DNA from 4 places in the Ralstonia sp. OTU4908 genome. Region 4 is predicted to be linked to each of the others. Evidence: predicted binding sites of a transcription regulator. Region 4 holds the regulator's gene; each other region holds the start of a gene.
The links. Region 4 encodes FliA, which starts transcription of late flagellar genes. Its sites were predicted from a motif close to CTAAAGTTTNNNNNNNNNNNGCCGNTA; they were not measured.
Positions count from the first base shown of each region.

Region 1: flgK (flagellar hook-associated protein FlgK) is a predicted target of FliA. The motif match lies at 2,498-2,524, and genes of this name have one in related genera.
Region 2: flgM (flagellar biosynthesis anti-sigma factor FlgM) is a predicted target of FliA. The motif match lies at 1,797-1,823, and genes of this name have one in related genera.
Region 3: fliD (flagellar filament capping protein FliD) is a predicted target of FliA. The motif match lies at 1,698-1,724, and genes of this name have one in related genera.

Region 1 covers NZ_JASATD010000001.1:363,567-367,752, reverse strand. Annotated here, with positions in the region: gene flgL (flagellar hook-associated protein FlgL) at 1-442, opposite strand, end outside; gene flgK (flagellar hook-associated protein FlgK) at 508-2,445, opposite strand; gene flgJ (flagellar assembly peptidoglycan hydrolase FlgJ) at 2,560-3,645, opposite strand; gene AAHM38_RS01645 (flagellar basal body P-ring protein FlgI) at 3,662-4,186, opposite strand, start outside.
Region 2 covers NZ_JASATD010000001.1:353,810-357,995, reverse strand. Annotated here, with positions in the region: gene flgB (flagellar basal body rod protein FlgB) at 1-451, opposite strand, end outside; gene flgA (flagellar basal body P-ring formation chaperone FlgA) at 874-1,737, shown strand; gene flgM (flagellar biosynthesis anti-sigma factor FlgM) at 1,860-2,180, shown strand; gene AAHM38_RS01595 (flagella synthesis protein FlgN) at 2,308-2,769, shown strand; gene AAHM38_RS01590 (LuxR C-terminal-related transcriptional regulator) at 3,229-3,951, shown strand; gene AAHM38_RS01585 (porin) at 4,074-4,186, opposite strand, start outside.
Region 3 covers NZ_JASATD010000001.1:376,889-381,074, forward strand. Annotated here, with positions in the region: gene AAHM38_RS01720 (LuxR C-terminal-related transcriptional regulator) at 1-342, opposite strand, end outside; gene AAHM38_RS01725 (flagellin N-terminal helical domain-containing protein) at 749-1,570, shown strand; gene fliD (flagellar filament capping protein FliD) at 1,769-3,817, shown strand; gene fliS (flagellar export chaperone FliS) at 3,877-4,186, shown strand, end outside.
Region 4 covers NZ_JASATD010000003.1:185,196-189,381, reverse strand. Annotated here, with positions in the region: gene flhF (flagellar biosynthesis protein FlhF) at 1-300, shown strand, start outside; gene AAHM38_RS04395 (MinD/ParA family ATP-binding protein) at 314-1,096, shown strand; gene AAHM38_RS04390 (RNA polymerase sigma factor FliA) at 1,105-1,866, shown strand; gene AAHM38_RS04385 (nucleobase:cation symporter-2 family protein) at 2,245-3,672, shown strand; gene AAHM38_RS04380 (aldose epimerase family protein) at 3,700-4,186, opposite strand, start outside.

The sequences.
Region 1 (4,186 bases), on a different contig from region 4:
TGGTGAACGGATCGGTCGTGCCGTTGGCGCCGCCAAACAGGGCTACGCCCGCGGCATCGCGCTGATTGGCCGTCGACAGCAGTTGCTGGTACTGCTGCTTGACCTGCGCCAGCACACCAACGCGCTGTGACTCCGTCATCAGCGAGGTGTTGGCGCCCACCAAGGTCTGCTTGCCCTGCTGCAGCGTGGTCACCAGGTTGGTCAGCGCCGAAGACACGCTGGTCAGGCGCGCGTCGGTGGTGTCACGGTTGGACTGGTATTGGTCGTTGGTGTCCTGCGTTTGCTGCAATTGCGCCATCTGACCAAACGCGCTGGGGTTGTCGCCCGCACTGGTGAGCGCGATGCCGCTCGCAATCTGCTGCTGCAGCGTGAGCAGGTTCGATTGCGTGTTCTGCATCGAAGCGGAAGACGCGGCAAAGAATTGGGCGCTACTGACTCGCATGATCGGTCCGGACGAAGGGCTTTAGGACGTTATCGGCAGGCGGGGCGTTTTCTTCAGCTGCCCGATCAGCCGCCGGCAATCGACAGCAGGCTGGCGAACAGCGAATTGGCCGTCTGCATTACCTTGGCGGAGGCCTGGTAGGCCTGCTGGTATTTCATCAGGTTCATCGCCTCCTCATCCAGGTTCACCCCCGACACCGACTGCTGCTGTTGCGTGGAGCTGGCCAGCAGCGCCTTCTGCGAGGTCAGGTTGGTGCTGGCGCGGTTGGCCTGCACACCCACCTGGGTGACGAGGTTGTTCCACGCCGAGCCGATCGAGGTCGTGCCGCCGTCCAGCAGATTGCTGTTGCGCAGCTTGGCCAGCGCGCTGGCGTTGCGGTTGTCGGTGCTGTTGGCGGTGTTGGCCGAAATGGCGAATGTGTCACCGTTGCCGGGCGAACCCGAAAGCTTCATCTGTACGCCGTTGAACGCGTACGTCGCGCCCTGCGTGTACGGTGCCGTGCCGCCCGCGTACGTGGTCGACGTGCCGCCCACCGTGACGGTGACGCTGCCCGGGAAGCCCGACAGCGAGCCGCCAACGGCCGAGCTGTACGTCAGGTTGATCGGCGAGGTGAGCGGCGATCCGGCATACGTGCTGTCCACGCCCAGCGACGACACCGAGGCGCTGCCCGTGTTGTTGCTGCCCTGGTTGAGCACCACCGGCGACGCTGCGGCCACGTTGTGGTAGTCGGTGGTGAGCGTCTGCATGGTGGCCGCCGCGTTGGCGGTCGGGCGCACCAGGAACGAGTCACCGCTGTTCATCGTGCCCGACAGGTTGAGCGTGACACCGTCGATCGTGGTCGGCCAGCTCGACACCGTTACGGAGGCGAAGCCGTCCGGATAGTGCGAAACGGTGTAGGCGCCGCCCTGGTACTTGACCTGGTAGTCGTAGCCCTGCCCCGCATTGGCGTTGGTGATGCTGGCGGTGAGCGAGCCGCTGCCGGTGTTGTTGGTGCTGGGCGCGACGCTCGGGTTGGCCACGGAGAAGAGGTCCGTGCCCATCTTGCCGTTGGCGTCCATGCCGAGTTTGTTCTGCGCGTTCACGTCGGCCGACACGGCCGTGGCCAGGCGGCCAAGGCTGTTCTGCGCCGGAATGAGCGTGTTGTTGCGGAAATCCATCAGGCCGCCCAGCGCCCCGCCGCCGAGCTGGCTGTCGTCGATGTTGACCGTGCCGCCCGGGCTCTTGTAGCCCACCGACAATTGCGTCGGGTCGTACTGCGACGGCACCGCCGTCAGCTGGTAGCTCTGGTTGCCCTGCACGAGCGCCTGGCCGTTGCCCACGTAGATGTTGAACTGGCCGTCGCCGGTCTGTACCACGCTGGCCTTGATCGACTGATTGAGCGTCTGGACAAGCTGGTCGCGCTGGTCGCGCAGATCGTTTGCCGGCTGACCGGTCGACGCTTCCGCCTTGGAAATCTGGTCGTTCAACGCGGCGATCTGCTGCGCGGTGCCATTGACCGCGCTGATCTGCGTCTGCACCTGCGTGTTGACCTGGCTGTTGAGCGAACTCAACTGGCCGGCAATCGAATTGAAGCGGCTTTGCAGGCCGGCTGCAGCGTTCAGGAAAACCTGGCGCGCGGTGGTGTCCGAAGGCTTGGAGGCCAGGCCATCGGCAGCGTTGAAGAAGCTGGTGAGCGACGAAGTCAGGCCGCTGTTGCTGTCCGACATGTACTTGCTCAGGCCCGACACCAGGCTGTTGAGCTGATCGGCTGCGCTGGTCGAGGCCTGACCGCTTTGCACCTGTGCCGTCAGGAACTGGTCGTAGATGCGCTTGACGGTCGTGACGTTGGCGCCCTGGCCGAGATAGCCCACGCCCGCGTAGAGCGGAATGTTTTCCGTCTGCACGGCTTCCTGGCGCGAATAGCCGGGCGTGCTGGCGTTGGCAATGTTGTTGCCGGTCACCTGCAGGTTGATATCGGCCACCCGCAGGCCGGACGCGCCAATATTCAGAAGGGAGCTGCTCATAGTTGTCTCGGTGCGGGCAGCACGAAGCCGCCGAAATAAGCTCTAGAAACAACATCGGCCGGACAAGAACAAACTTGAGCCGGCCGATGTTGCAAAATATGCTTACTAAGTCACTTAGGCGATCTGCTTGAGCACCGCCATGATCTTGTGGGCGTAGTTCGGATCGGTGGCGTAGCCTGCGCGCTGCAAGCCCTTGGCGAACGACGCCGCATCGTTGCCGTTGCCGGCTGCCACGACGTTGCTGTAGCGGGGGTTGTTGGCCAACAGATTGGCGTAGTCCTTGAACGCCTCGGCGTACGAGCTGTAGGCGCGGAACTTCTCCTGAACCTTGTGGGCGACGCCGCCGATGTATTCGGTGGTGGTCACCGTGGCAGTCTTGCCGGCCCACGAGCCACCGGCCTTGATGCCGAACAGGTTGTGCGTGTTCGTGCCGTCCTTTGCCTTGATCTCGCGGCGGCCCCAGCCGGACTCCAGCGCGGCATGGCCGATCATGAAGTTGGCCGGAATGCCGGTTTCCTGCGCAGCCTGCGATGCGTGGCCGATCAGCTTGTTGTAGAAGCTGGTCATGCGCTCGCCGCGCGGCTCCGATGCCACCGTCGACAGATCGACCTCGGGCGGCGCGCTTGGACTCTGCGCCTGCGCGTCCGCCTGCTTGCGCAACGCGGCCAGCGCACGCTGCACGCGTTCTTCCAGGCCCGGGCGCGGCACGGTGCTGATGCCCGAGCCGTCGTCTTCCGTGCCGGGCGCAACAGCTGCAGCCATGCTGTTGAGCGACGAACGGGCGATGGCCTTGGCGGCATCGCTAGTGGCACCGGCGGCCCCCGGCAGCGCGGTATTGGTCGCCGTCGTATTGGACAGCGCGGTATTCACCTTGCCACCCGCATCCGGGTTCACATGGTTGGCCTGACGCAGCATCTGCTTCAAGAGCTGATCTGCCACGCCCACGCCGCGCGAGGCCATGGTCTGCGACAGCTGCTGGTCGAGCATCGACGTGTACATCTTGCTTGAAGACGAATCGAGCGGCCCGTTCTGCGGCGATGCATCGCGCATCTGCTTGAGCATCATGTTCACGAAGATCGCGTCGAACTGCTTGGCGACGGTCTTGGCCGCGCCGTTCGGATCGGTACGCGCCGTCTGCTTGAGCGACTCGAACCCTCGGGAATCGAGCGCCAGGCGGCTGGTGAGGTCGGTTTGGTTCATCGTGGCCTCCGCAGCGTCAGATGATTTCCAGGTCGGCGCGCAGCGCGTTGGCCGCCTTCATCGCCTGCAGGATCGAGATCAGGTCTTGCGGGTTGGCGCCAATCGCGTTGATGGCCTTGACCACATCCGCCAGGTTGGTGCCGCCCTTGACGTTGATGAGGCTGCCGCCTTGCTGCTTGACCTCGATGTTCGAGCGCGCGCCCGCCACCGTCTGCCCTTGCGAGAAGGGCGCGGGCTGGCTCACCACCGGGTCCGTGCTGATGGTGACCGACAGGCTGCCGTGCGCCACCGCGCAGGGCTCGAGCTTGACGAGCTGGTTCATCACCACTGAGCCCGTGCGGGCGTTGACCACCACACGCGCGGCGGCCAGCGCCGGCGTAACGTCAATGTTCTGCAGCTTGGCCAGAAAGCCCACGCGGTCCGACGCCAGCGCAGGTGCGCGCACGTTGATCGTGCGGCCGTCGGCGGCTTGCGCCGTATCCGTGCCGAACTGCTTGTTGATGGCGGTGACGATGTTCTGCACGGTGCCGAAATCCGTCGT
Region 2 (4,186 bases), on a different contig from region 4:
TGTTCTGAATGGCCGCCAGCATCGACTTGATCTTTTGCGTCACGATGCTCAGGTCGGCCTCGTAGCGCACGGTGTTGTCGGCAAAGCGCATGCGCTCACCGTCCATGTCGACCGTGTTGCCGTCGATGGACGGCTGCTGCGACGTGCGGTACTGCACCTCGCCCTGCAGCGCCTTGGTCTGCTGCGAGAGCGATGCCTGCATCAGCGACACATCGCCGGCCGGCGCGCCATCCACACTCAGGTGGCCCGCAGCCGTTGCCGACATCGGCAGGCTGTTACCGCCTTGCTGGCCGACCGCCTTCTGCAGCGCCGACTGAAAGTCGAAGTCGCGTGCCTTGTAGTTGGGCGTATCGGCGTTGGCGATGTTCGAGGCCAGAATCTGGTGCCGCTGCGAGCGCAGGTGCAACGCCTGCTCCTGAAAACCGAACAACTGATCCAGCTTGTCGACCATGTCTGTCATTCCTTGCGCGTGGCGTCCTGGTGATTGCTGCCACCCGCCGGGGTTGCGTTCCGTCTTGCGTTTGCTTGTTGCGCGTTCCGTTCGGCAGGAGGGCCCGGCATCAGCGGCCCCTTCAAAACCGCCGATGCCGTCTCCAAAACCGCTGAACCGCTTGTCTTGCTGAGTTGCCGTCATGCAGCCTCAGTGGAAAAGACCTGTCTGCGAATCCAGAGGTTGGCCGGGAAACCTTCCACCGGGGCAGGCTGTACGGCCAGGAACCGCACAACGCCAGGGACTTCACCACGTTGCAAAGTCTAGGGGCCGGTGTGCAAGACCATTCGTCCGAATAAGGGGGGGATTGGCCGACATTTCCGCATTTGGCGCTCGCGCACGCGTGGCTACACTTCACTGGACTTTTGATGAAGGGGCTCTCCATGTCCACGCGGTTTGCGCGCAGCGCGCACCACCCGACCCGACCTGCCACCAAGGCCATGCCGCTGGCGGGGCGCCAGCGCAAGCTGCTGCTGATCCTGGCGCTGGGCCTGCTGGCCAGCGTCGTGCACCCGATCCTGGCGCATGCACAGGGCATGGTGCGCGTCGGCTATCCGCCGGCCCAGGCTCCAGTGGCGCAGCAGGCCGCGCAGCCCACCACCATCCAGGGCCCGAACGCCATCCAGATGCAGATTCAGCAACAGCTGCAGTCGCAACTGGACATCCTGGGCGGCACGAATGAGACGGGCGTGCCACGTGCGTCGGTGGAAGTTGGCCCCGTGGATGCACGCGTGGCCAACCAGCCTTGCGACCAGATCGACCTGATGCTGCCCGCGGCCAACCGCCTGCGCGGCCGTATACAAGTAGGCGTGCGCTGCCGGTCGCCGCATGCCTGGGCGGCCTGGGTGCCGGCCACGATTCAGATTACGGGGACGTATTACGTCGCCTCGCACCAGCTGTCGCCGGGCAAGACGCTCGATCTGGGCGATCTGGAGGCCCGTACCGGCGATCTCTCCACGCTGCCGGCGTCGGTCGTGCAGCAGCCGGCCGATGTGGTGGGACATGTACTGCTCACCAGCGTGGCCGCCAACCAGCCGCTGCGCGCGGAAAGCCTGCGCCTGCCGATGGCGGTGCAGGCCGGCCAGACCGTCAAGCTCATTGCCGAGGGCGGTGGCTTCCAGGTCAGCAGCGACGGTCGGGCCTTGAACCAGGCCGCTGTAGGCCAAGTGGCCCAGGTGCGAACCGCCAACGGCAATGTCGTCTCGGGCATCGCACAGTCCGCCGGCGTCGTGGCGATCCAGTTTTAAGATCAAATTGATAACGGCGGATCACTTTTCTGCTGTGATGCGTAATCGATACCTGCCGCTAAAGTTTGGGCCGGGGTTGGCCGATATGGGTGTTAGGATGAACGCGCTCTTCGGAGACACCCGTGAAAATCAACCATATCGTGAACAACACGCCGGCCGTTGCGCCGACCAAGGACGCTGCGTCCGGGTCGACGCGCGCCACCGGCTCGTCCCCGGCCACCACGACGGCTTCGGGCACCACGCGCCACACTGGCGATTCGCCGTCGCTGTCGGTCCAACAAGTCTCGCGCCAAGTGGGCAGCGGCGACTTCGACGCCGCGCGCGTCGAGCAGATCCGCACTGCCATTCAGAACGGCACGCTCAAGATGGACGCCGGCAAGATCGCCGATGCGGCGCTTTCCGACGCGCAATCGCTGCTCTCCACGCGCTCCAAGAAGGTCTGACGGGGATTTCCCGTCGTCCGTCCCCTGTATTTTCCGACGCCGCCGGTCCGTTCGGACTGATCGCGGCGGGGCGGTGTGCCAGCCGGCGGCTGCCCAAGCTTCCAAGCCTGAGCCTGAGGTAGTCACCATGGACAACACACTGCTGATCCGCACCCTTGCCGACGAGCAGGAACTGCTGCGCGCCGCCACCCTCACCCTGGATGCCGAAGCGCAGGCGTTGCGCGATGGCGACATGGTCGAGCTCGAACGCATCACCCAGACCAAGCAAAAACAGCTCGCCGCCCTGGGTGAGGCCGACCGCGACCGCCGCCTGTGGTGGGCCCAGCATGGCGGGGCCGATCCGTACGGGCTGGTCAAATACCTGCGCACCGACGAAAACGCCAGCCGCCTGTTCGACGAGAACCTGGCCTTGGCCCGCCTGCTGCGCCAGCGCAACATCGACAACGGCACCCTGATCGACCTGCGCCTGCGCGCCACGCAGAACGCACTGTCTGTCCTGCATGCCGCAAACAACGGCGGCGGCACGCCCTACGGCCGTGACGGCAAACAGCCGCTGTCGATGCCGCGCTTCTCGGTGGTCGCGCAATAAGCCACCAGAACCCATCTTTTGAGCACAAAAGCCGCCCTTTACGCCCACGTCAATGGGCGTGAAGTGGGGCTAGCTGCTGCCGTCTGATCCTGCTATGTATAGAGGGGTCTAGCACACCACCAATCGGGGTAAACAAAAAGGTTTACATCCCATTGATGGGTGCAACAAGCATGCTGGGGATTTATTCTGCGATTTCGGCGGAGTTAATCCTCCGCGCCTGGCGACATAAACAAGAAAAACCGGAAGGAAATTGCGCCTAATGGCGTGCCAAGGTTTCGGCCCGACGGCACCGCACCGCGGTGACTGCCGGTTGAACGGGGAAATATACCGAGACCGCGCGCTAAAAGCATTTTCCATGGGCACGGCCGCATTCATTTTGGACCGCAGGTTCAAATATAGACGCGGCAACAAGCTGATTCCGGAAATGGACAAACAAACCATAACCAGACAGGCGGCGCAGTGAAATCAATCGTAGTGGAGGCACACCCTTTGGTGCGTGCCGGCGCGACCCATGTGTTGCAATCCCTGCCGGCCATTAGCGAGGTGGTCAGCGTCGAGCCGGACGAAGCCCTCTTTGAAAATCTTGCGGCGCATGCGGACGCCGAATTGGCCCTGATCGGCCTGCCCTTGCCCGGCATCGACGATCTGCCGGCCCTCTCGCGGCTGTTGCAGCAGCCCCATCCCCGACACGTTGCCGTGCTCGGCGAAACCGATTCCGCCGCGCATGTGCGCACGCTGATGCAATTGAATGTTTCGGCCTATCTGCTGAAAAGCTATTCCGGCAAATTGATTGCGGCAGCTTTGGAATTGGTGCTCGCGGGCGGCCGTTATGTGCCGGCATCGATTGTGCTGACACGGCCCGAAGCCAATGCGGCAGGTTCTTCCAGCGGAAATGGTAATGACGATTGCGCCTTGCTCGGCCTGACACAGCGTCAATATGAGATTCTGGTCTTGCTCTCACGCGGGCATCCGGTCAAAACCATCAGCCGCATGCTGAGCATTTCCGAGGCGACAACAAAGGCGCATATCAACGCGCTGTATCGTCGGCTCGAAGTACGCAGCCGTACCGAGGCCGTCTTTGTTGCTACGCAGCGCGGCGCCATGCTGCTGAATCAGCCGAACATTGGAGCGGAGACCGCTCCGCCGCCCGCCCGGCCGCTGCGCCTGGCGCGCACAGGCTGACGCCAGCCCTGGCCGGTTGTCCACACGACAAAAAACGGCGCCCGGAATCCGGACGCCGTTGCACATGGCCGCCCACGCTGTCGAGACGCGGGCGGCGACAAGGAAAGCAGATCGCGAAAAGCTTAAAACTTTGCGCGGACGCCTACGCCGAAGGTGTCGGCCGTCGACAGATCCGACACCTTGTCGCGGAAATACGCCGCATACACATCGGTGCGCTTTGACAGCGAATAGTCGT
Region 3 (4,186 bases), on a different contig from region 4:
TGCCAGCAGTTGCGGCTGACTGGCGTCCATCGGCAGATAGCCGGCTGCGCCCGCCTTGAGCGCCCGTACGGCCAGCAGCGCTTCCGGGTGGCGGCCCAGCGCCAGCACGGCCAAACGCGCATGCTGCTGGCGCACGGTCTTGATGGTCTGGAATTCGTCTCCGGTGGCCGATTCCACCGAGAAGAGCATGACGTCCCACTCGCGCTGGGCGAGGAGGTCGTTATTGGCATCGCGCAGGTCCGGCACGGCCTCGATCTGGCGGGCCAGGCGCGAATCCTTGAGGATCTGGCGCAGGCCGACACGGGCGATATCGTGCGGTTCGACGATCAGGACATTGAGCATGGTGGGTGTTGCGGGTCAAACGCGGGCTCGCTTCGAGCTCTTATTTCCGCCGGCAGGCCTTGGGCCGTCCGGCGGGCTTGCAACTCCCCATCTGTGCCGTGTGTGGCGCTCTATATAGAGAGATGCAGGCGCCTATGAACTGGTCGAACGAGTATAGCCGAGGGCCTGCCGGCCAAGAAGCAGACGCACCGCCTCTTTTGGAGGGGTGTCGGAAGTCAGGTGGCCGCAAGCCCAAACCGCCGCCGACGCACAAATTTGTCAAGGCGACCCTAAACTTTCCTCAGCGGCCACCGATAACCTGAGTACAACGCAGACCTGATCCCCTTCAAGTTGCAGGTCACGTTGCCCGGCCTAGCCGGAATTAGCAAACACGGGCAACAAACCATCGGGAAACTTAGGAGCCGTCATGTCCCTCAGCCTCAATACCAACATCTCGTCCCTGCAAACGCAGCAAGCACTGTCTGCATCGAAGGATGCCCTGCAGACCTCGCTGGAACGTCTGTCGACCGGCCTGCGCGTGAACAGCGCCAAGGACGATGCCGCCGCTTATGCTGTGGCCTCCAGCTTGACCACCACGCTGAACTCGCAAACGCAAGGTATCCAGAACTCCAACCAGGCGATGTCGTATCTGCAAACGGCCGACTCGTACCTGGGCCAGGTTGAAAACAACCTGCAACGTATGCGCCAACTGGCTGTGGAAGCCAACAACGGCGGTCTGTCGACCACCGACCAGGCCAACCTGGACAAGGAATACCAGAAGCTGGCCACCGCCAACAAGAACATCGAGACCAACGCGAACTACAACGGCAACAAGCTGTTCGACGGTTCGGTCACGTCCACGACGTTCCAATACGGCCAGAATGCGGCGACCGATGTGACCTCGGTCTCCAACGCCAACCTGTCGACCTTCGGTACGCTGAGCGGCACGAGCGTGACCTCGACTGCCAACGCGACCGCCGCACAGGCGGCCATCGACACCGATCTGACCAACCTGAAGGCGGCTCGCGCCAACCTGGGTGCTCAGCAAAGTGGTCTGAACTCGACGATCAACACGCTGACGTCGAACAACACCGCGCTGTCGGCTGCCAAGTCGTCCTTGATCGATACGGACTATGCGTCGGAAACCTCGAACATGACCCGTCAGAACATCCTGCAGCAAGCGGGTACGGCGATGCTGGCGCAAGCCAACTCGGCACCGAACAGCATCCTGAGCCTGCTGAAGGGCTAATCAGGCAGTTGGATGCAGTCCAGCCGCTCCGGCGGTTAGGCTAAGGGCCGGCGCTCCTCGGGGCGTCGGCCTTTTTTCTTTGGTCGGATACCCCCCTTTTTCGTGGGTGGCGCCTGCATAACCTGCCCTAAAGAAGCGGCAGCCCGTGCCGTTGTGTAGAGAGACTTCCGCCGGCGCAGATGCTTATCGGACCCGATCATGGCGACTACCACTACCACCTCCTCGACCAGCAACTACGTTCCGCCGATCTCCATTCCCGGCATCGGGACGAGCATCGACGTCAATTCGCTGGTGACCAGCCTCATGAAGGTGGAAAGCCAGCCGCTGACGCAGCTGCAGACGCAGCAAAGCTCGTACCAGACGCAGCTTTCGGCGGTGGGCACGCTCAAGAGTGCGCTGTCGACCTTCCAGACTGCGCTGTCGAGCCTGACCAGTGCATCGAACTACAGCGCCATGAAGGCCAGCGGCTACGACACCTCGATGCTGAGTGCATCGGTGACGGGCTCGGCACCGGCAGGTTCCTACGCCGTCAATGTCACGCAGCTTGCGCAATCGCAGGTGCTGGCGGCGCAGGGGCAAGCTTCCACCACCACCGCCATCGGCAGCGGCGCATCGACCACGATTTCGTTCTCGTTCGGCGCGGTGTCGGGCGGCTCGCTTTCCGGCGGCAAGTACACCGGTTCGACGTTCACGCAGAACGGCAACCTCGCCGGCGGCTCGATCACGATCGATTCGTCCAACAACACGCTTGCCGGCATCCGTGATGCGATCAATTCGGCCAACCTGGGCGTCTCGGCCAGCATCGTCAACGACGGCAGCGGCAGCCCGTACCGTCTGGTGCTGACGTCCACCGCGGGCGGTTCCAGCTCGGAGATGAAGATTTCGGTGTCGGGCGACTCGACGCTGCAATCGCTGCTCTCGCAAGACCCGGCCGGCACGCAGAACATGACCGAGGTGACCACGGGCCAGAATGCCCTGGCCACCATCAACGGCATTGCCGTGCAAAGCCCGACCAACACGTTGTCGAACGTGGTGGATGGCACGTCGTTCACGCTGTCCAAGACAGGCAGTACCAACGTGACCGTGGCCAACGATCCGACCGCCACCACCACGGCCGTCACCAACTTCGTGAACGGCTACAACGCGCTGCGTACGCAACTGAACGGGCTCACCAACATCGACACCGCCAACAAGGCCAACAACGGCCCGCTCGCTGGCGACGTGAGTACCAAGACGCTCATCAACCAGATTACCGACGTGCTGGGCCAGGCGGTCGGCAACGGCAACTACCAGTCGCTCGGCAGCGTGGGCGTGACGATGAACTCCGACGGCACGCTGTCGGTGGACAACACCAAGCTGTCGGCTGCCATTGCAAAGTCGCCCAGCCAGGTTGCCGGTTTGTTTGCCGGTACCGGCACGGCCACCGACTCGCTTGTCAGTGTGCCGACGTTCTCGGATTCCACGCAGGCCGGCAGCTACGCCGTCAACGTCACGCAGTTGGCGACGCAGGGCACGCTCACAGGGTCGGCCGCCGCCAACACGACCATCACGGCGGGTGTCAACGACACGCTCGCGTTCAACATCAGCGGGGTGTCCGTCAACGTGACGTTGGCGGCCGGCAGCTACACGGCCGCGACGCTGGCCACACAGATTCAAAGTCAGATCAACGCTTCGACCGCGCTGCAGAACGCCAAGGTCAACGCTTCGGTGTCGGCCAATGCCGGCGGCGTGCTGAGCATTACCGATAGCCAGTTTGGCTCCGTGTCGGCGGTCTCGGTATCGGGCGCGGGGGCTTCGTCGCTCTTCGGCGCGAGCCCGACGGCCACCAACGGTGTGGATGTGCAGGGCACCATCAACGGCGTGGCTGCGACTGGTTCGGGGCAGAACCTGTATGGCATTGCCGGTTCCGCCACCGACGGCTTGACCGTGCAGATTGCAGGCGGTCCGCTGGGCGCTCGCGGCACGGTCACGGTGCAGCGGGGTTACGCCGCCCAGCTCAACACTGTGATGACCAACCTGCTGTCGTCCAGCGGCATGGTGCAGAACGAGACGGACTCGATCAACAGTTCGCTGACTTCGCTTGCCAGCCAGATCACCGCCATGCAGACGCGCCTGGATAACAAGCAGGCGCTGTACTACACGCAATTCAATGCGTTGTCCTCCGCGGTGGCCAGCATGACGAACACCAGCAATTACCTGACGACGCAGCTTGCGGCCATTACAAAGCAAACTTCGAGCAACAACTAAGCCGGGTTTAGGCTTAGAGCACAACCCAAAACAAACAGACCACAGCGAGGACCATTTCCATGTACGCTGCACGCCGTGCCATCGGTGCCTATGCGCAAGTCGGCATCGAGACGTCCGTGGTAGACGCCAATCCGCACCGCCTGATCGCCATGCTGTTTGAAGGCGCGCGCGCCGCCATCAACCTGGCCAGTGCCGCCATGCAGCGCGGCGACGTGCTGGCCAAGGTGCGGGCGTTCGACAAGGCCATCTCGATCATCGGCCAGGGGCTGCAGGCCAGCCTGGACCACCAGCGCGGCGGCGAGATTGCCGTGCAACTGAACAATCTGTACGACTATATGCTGCGCCGCCTGCTGTTGGCGAACGCGAACA
Region 4 (4,186 bases):
GACGCCAACCTGGCCGGCTGCATCCTCACCAAGATCGACGAGGCTGCCTCCGTGGGCCACGCGATGGACGTGATGATCCGCCGCCGCCTGCCGCTGCACTACGTCTCGTACGGCCAGCGAGTGCCGGAAGACATTGCGGTGCCGAACAAGAAGCTGCTGATCCACCGCTCGTTCCGGGCCGGTGCGGAGCAGTCGTCGTTCACGCTGGATTCGGACGAATCACTGCTCGTGGCCCAGGGTGCGGTGTCACGCAACGCAGGCAACCGCGAACCCGGCCTGGCCGCTTTCGATTTCGCCTGACAAGGGGGCGACCATGACGACGCCATTCGCCAAGGATCAAGCCGCAGGGCTGCGGCGCATGCTGGGTCATGCCGCTGCCCGCCGCGTGCTCGTGATCGGCGCGGAAGAGCAGGTCGATGACTTTGTCGACAACCTGCGCATCGCGCTGTCCGGCATGGGCCGCGATACCGCTGTGGTGAGCGCGCAGACCGTGCTGGCCATGGCCGGTGTGCTCGAGCAGCACGACGAGACGGCGGATGTGACGCTGGTGGCCGCGCATTTCGGCACGCGGGCGCTCGGCACCGTGGCCGAAGCGTGCGACGACGTGCTGCTGACCTTCTCGGATGGCCCGGAAGGCATCAAGAGCGCGTACACGCTGCTCAAGAAAACCGCCGTGCTGCAAGGCGGCGCAGGCATCCGCACCGTCGTATGCGGCGCGCATTCGGTGGATTCCGCCGTGCGCGTGTTCGGCAACCTGGCCAACACCGTGGGCCAGTACCTGAACACCCGGATCGATTTCGCCGGCTACCTCCCCGAGGACCGGCACGTAGAACTCGCGCTCTCGCTCGGCAAGCCCGTGGCGAGTGCGTTTCCCGCATCGCCTTCGGCCATGGCCTTCCGCCAGCTTGCCGAAGAAATGTTGAGCTGGGCCAGCGCCGAGGCCCAAGCCGGTGATGGCAGTGCGCCGTCACGGGTGGTCATGTCGGCGCGGGCACCGGCTCAGGAGCCGGCAGATGAATCGGCGCAAGCAACGTCAATGTCGGCATCGACAGCGACACCCGGCGCCACCGCACGCGCGGCCGAATTGGTTTATTGAGGCGCAGCATGAACGAAGCGTCAAAGGCAGGCATGGATATGTACACCGCAACCGGTCGCAAGACCAAGTCCGACGAGATGGCCACGTACGCACCGCTCGTGCGTCGCATTGCCAACCAGATGATGGTCAAGCTGCCGGCCAGCGTTGAGCTGGACGACCTGATCCAGGCCGGCATGATGGGTTTGCTCGATGCGCTGTCGCGCTATGAGGAAACGCAGGGTGTGCAGTTCGAGTTCTACGCGGCCCAGCGTATCCGCGGCGCGATCCTGGACGAACTGCGCGGCTCGGATTGGCTGCCGCGCGGCCTGCGCCGCAACGCGCGCACGATCGAGCAGGCAATCCAGAAGCTGCAGCAGCAGAAGGGCCGCGCGCCCACCGAAACCGAGATTGCCGTAGCGCTGGGCATGTCGCTGGCCGAATACCAGAAGCAACTGGTCGACCTGCAAGGCAGCCAGTTGCTGTATTACGAAGATTTCGACCGTGAAGACGCCGACGCCTTCATCGAGAACCGCGCACCCGAGAACGACGCCACGCCGCTGGACCAGCTGCTGAACCACGACCTGCGCGAATCGGTGGTCGCTGCCATCGAGGGACTGCCCGAGCGCGAAAAGCTCATGATGAGCCTCTACTACGAGCAGGATCTGAACCTGCGTGAAATCGGCGCCGTGATGGGCGTGTCGGAATCGCGCGTGTGCCAGATCCACAGCCAGGCGATTGCCCGCATCCGTTCGCGCCTGCGCGATCGCGCATGGCTGCCGACGCCGACCTGATATGAGGTCGGCTGAGAGCTGCTAACAAAACCCTCTGCTTCACTGGGTTGGATGGCGGCTCTTGGTCCCAGCTTTACCTGCCAGGTATTTCTACTGCGCGGTCAGCGACTCATGTCGCGGCCGCGCTTTTTCTTTGGGGCCTCGGTTACGAGGCGCGCTTGGAGGCGTGAAACAGGTAGATCACGGCGCACATGCGTTTCAGAACGCAAAATATGTACACAAAAAACGTATGTAATTGTTGACAGAAAAATGGCGCCCCTCCAAGATTCCGGCAAATACGCGGCATCACGCCGCATGAATGCTGGCGAATGGAACCCGCGCCATCCGCCTAAAGCACGCTCCCGGCATTGACACGGGGGCGGCCCCAGGAGACAGACAATGCGCCAATCCCCCGGCCAACCCTCGCCCTCTTCGTCGACAATCACCGGCGCCGCTGCCGATCCCGTCAACGAATTTCTGCCGCTGCCGCGCCTGTTCGCGCTGGGGCTGCAACACCTGCTGGTGATGTACGCCGGGGCGATCGCCGTGCCGCTGATTGTCGGCAATGCGCTCGGCCTGTCAAAGAGCGATCTCTCCTATCTCGTCAATTGCGACCTGTTTGCGGCTGGGATCGGCACGCTGATCCAATCGCTCGGTTTCCTGATGTTCGGGATCCGCCTGCCGGTCATGATGGGCGTCACGTTTGCCGCGGTTGCCCCGATGATCGCCATCGGTGTGGAGCCCGGCATGGGGCTGCCCGGCATCTTCGGGGCGTCGATCGTTTCCGGCGTGTTCGGCATTGCCGTTGCACCGCTGATGGGGCGGCTGCTCGGCCTCTTCCCGCGCGTGGTGACGGGCACGGTCATCATGCTGATCGGTTTTTCGCTGCTGAGCGTGGGGATCAACTGGGCTGCGGGCGGCCAGCAGATGATTCCGCAGGTGGTGGACGGCGTGCGCCACATGGTGCCGAACCCGGCGTTTGGCGATCCGTTCGGCCTCGCCATTGCGGCGCTCGTGCTGGTGACGATCCTGCTGCTGACCAAGTTCGGTAACGCACTGCTGTGCAATATCGCCGTGCTGCTGGGTATCGTGACGGGCACGCTGGTGGCGGCGGCGTTCGGCAAGGTGTCGCTCGCCGACGCGAGCGCCGCACCCCTGGTGACGCTGGTGACGCCGTTCTACTTCGGCATGCCGAAGTTCGAGCTGTCGGCCATCATCTCGATGTGCATCGTGATCGTGATCACGCTGGTGGAGTCGACCGGCATGTTCCTCGCGCTGGCGCACGTGGTGGGCAAGCCGATCTCGCGCAATGAACTGACCAACGGCCTGCGTGCCGATGGTCTGGCGACGGTGGTGGCGGGGGTGTTCAACACGTTCCCGCATACGTCGTTCTCGCAGAACATCGGGCTGGTGTCGATCACGGGCGTGCGCTCGCGCTATGTGGCGGCGGCCGGCGGGGTGCTGCTGATCGTGCTGGGGCTGTTTCCGAAGCTCTCGTATGTGGTGGCATCGGTGCCGCAATACGTGCTGGGCGGGGCGGGCATCGTGATGTTCGGCATGGTGGCCGCAGCCGGTATCCGCATGCTGGGCATGGTGGATTTCCAGCAGCAGCGCCACAACCTGCTGATCATCGCGGTGTCGGTCGGCTTCGGCATGATGCCGACGCTGGCGCCGGCCTTCTTCCATCACTTCCCGGACTGGATGCGCCCCATCACCCACAGCGGCATCGTGATGGGCACGCTGGTGGCCGTGGTGCTGAACGCCTGGTTCAACGGCATCCGCGGCTCGCACGAAGTCATGCACGGCGCGGCCGCAGCCGCGCATTGAACATCCAACGCCGCGCTTCAACGCGGTTCAGGTTTCTCCGGCAACCGAGACGCGGTATGCGGTGTGCTGCCGGTAGACCTGGCCCGGGCGCAGCATGACCGCTTCCGCATCGGGCATGTTGACCTGGTTCGGAAACGCGCTCGCTTCCAGACACAAGCCGCTGCGTTGCGCGTGCGTGCCTGCCAGCATGTGGCCCGAGTAGAACTGAAGCCCGCGTTGGTCTGTGAGCACCGTCAGCTCGCGGCCGCTGCCGGGTTCATACAGACGCGCGACCGGACGCACATGCGGACGACCGTCCGAGGCCGAATTGCGCAGCACGAAGCAGTGGTCGAATCCCCCGGTCTGCGCCAACTGTGCGTTAGGCCAGTCCAGCCGTGCCCCGATGGGCGCCGCCTGCCGAAAATCGAATGCCGTGCCGGCGACACTCACTGCCCGTGTCGGGATCAGCTTGGCATCGACTTCCAGATAGGCATCGGCATCGATCGACAGGATGTGGCCCCTGATGTCGGTGCCG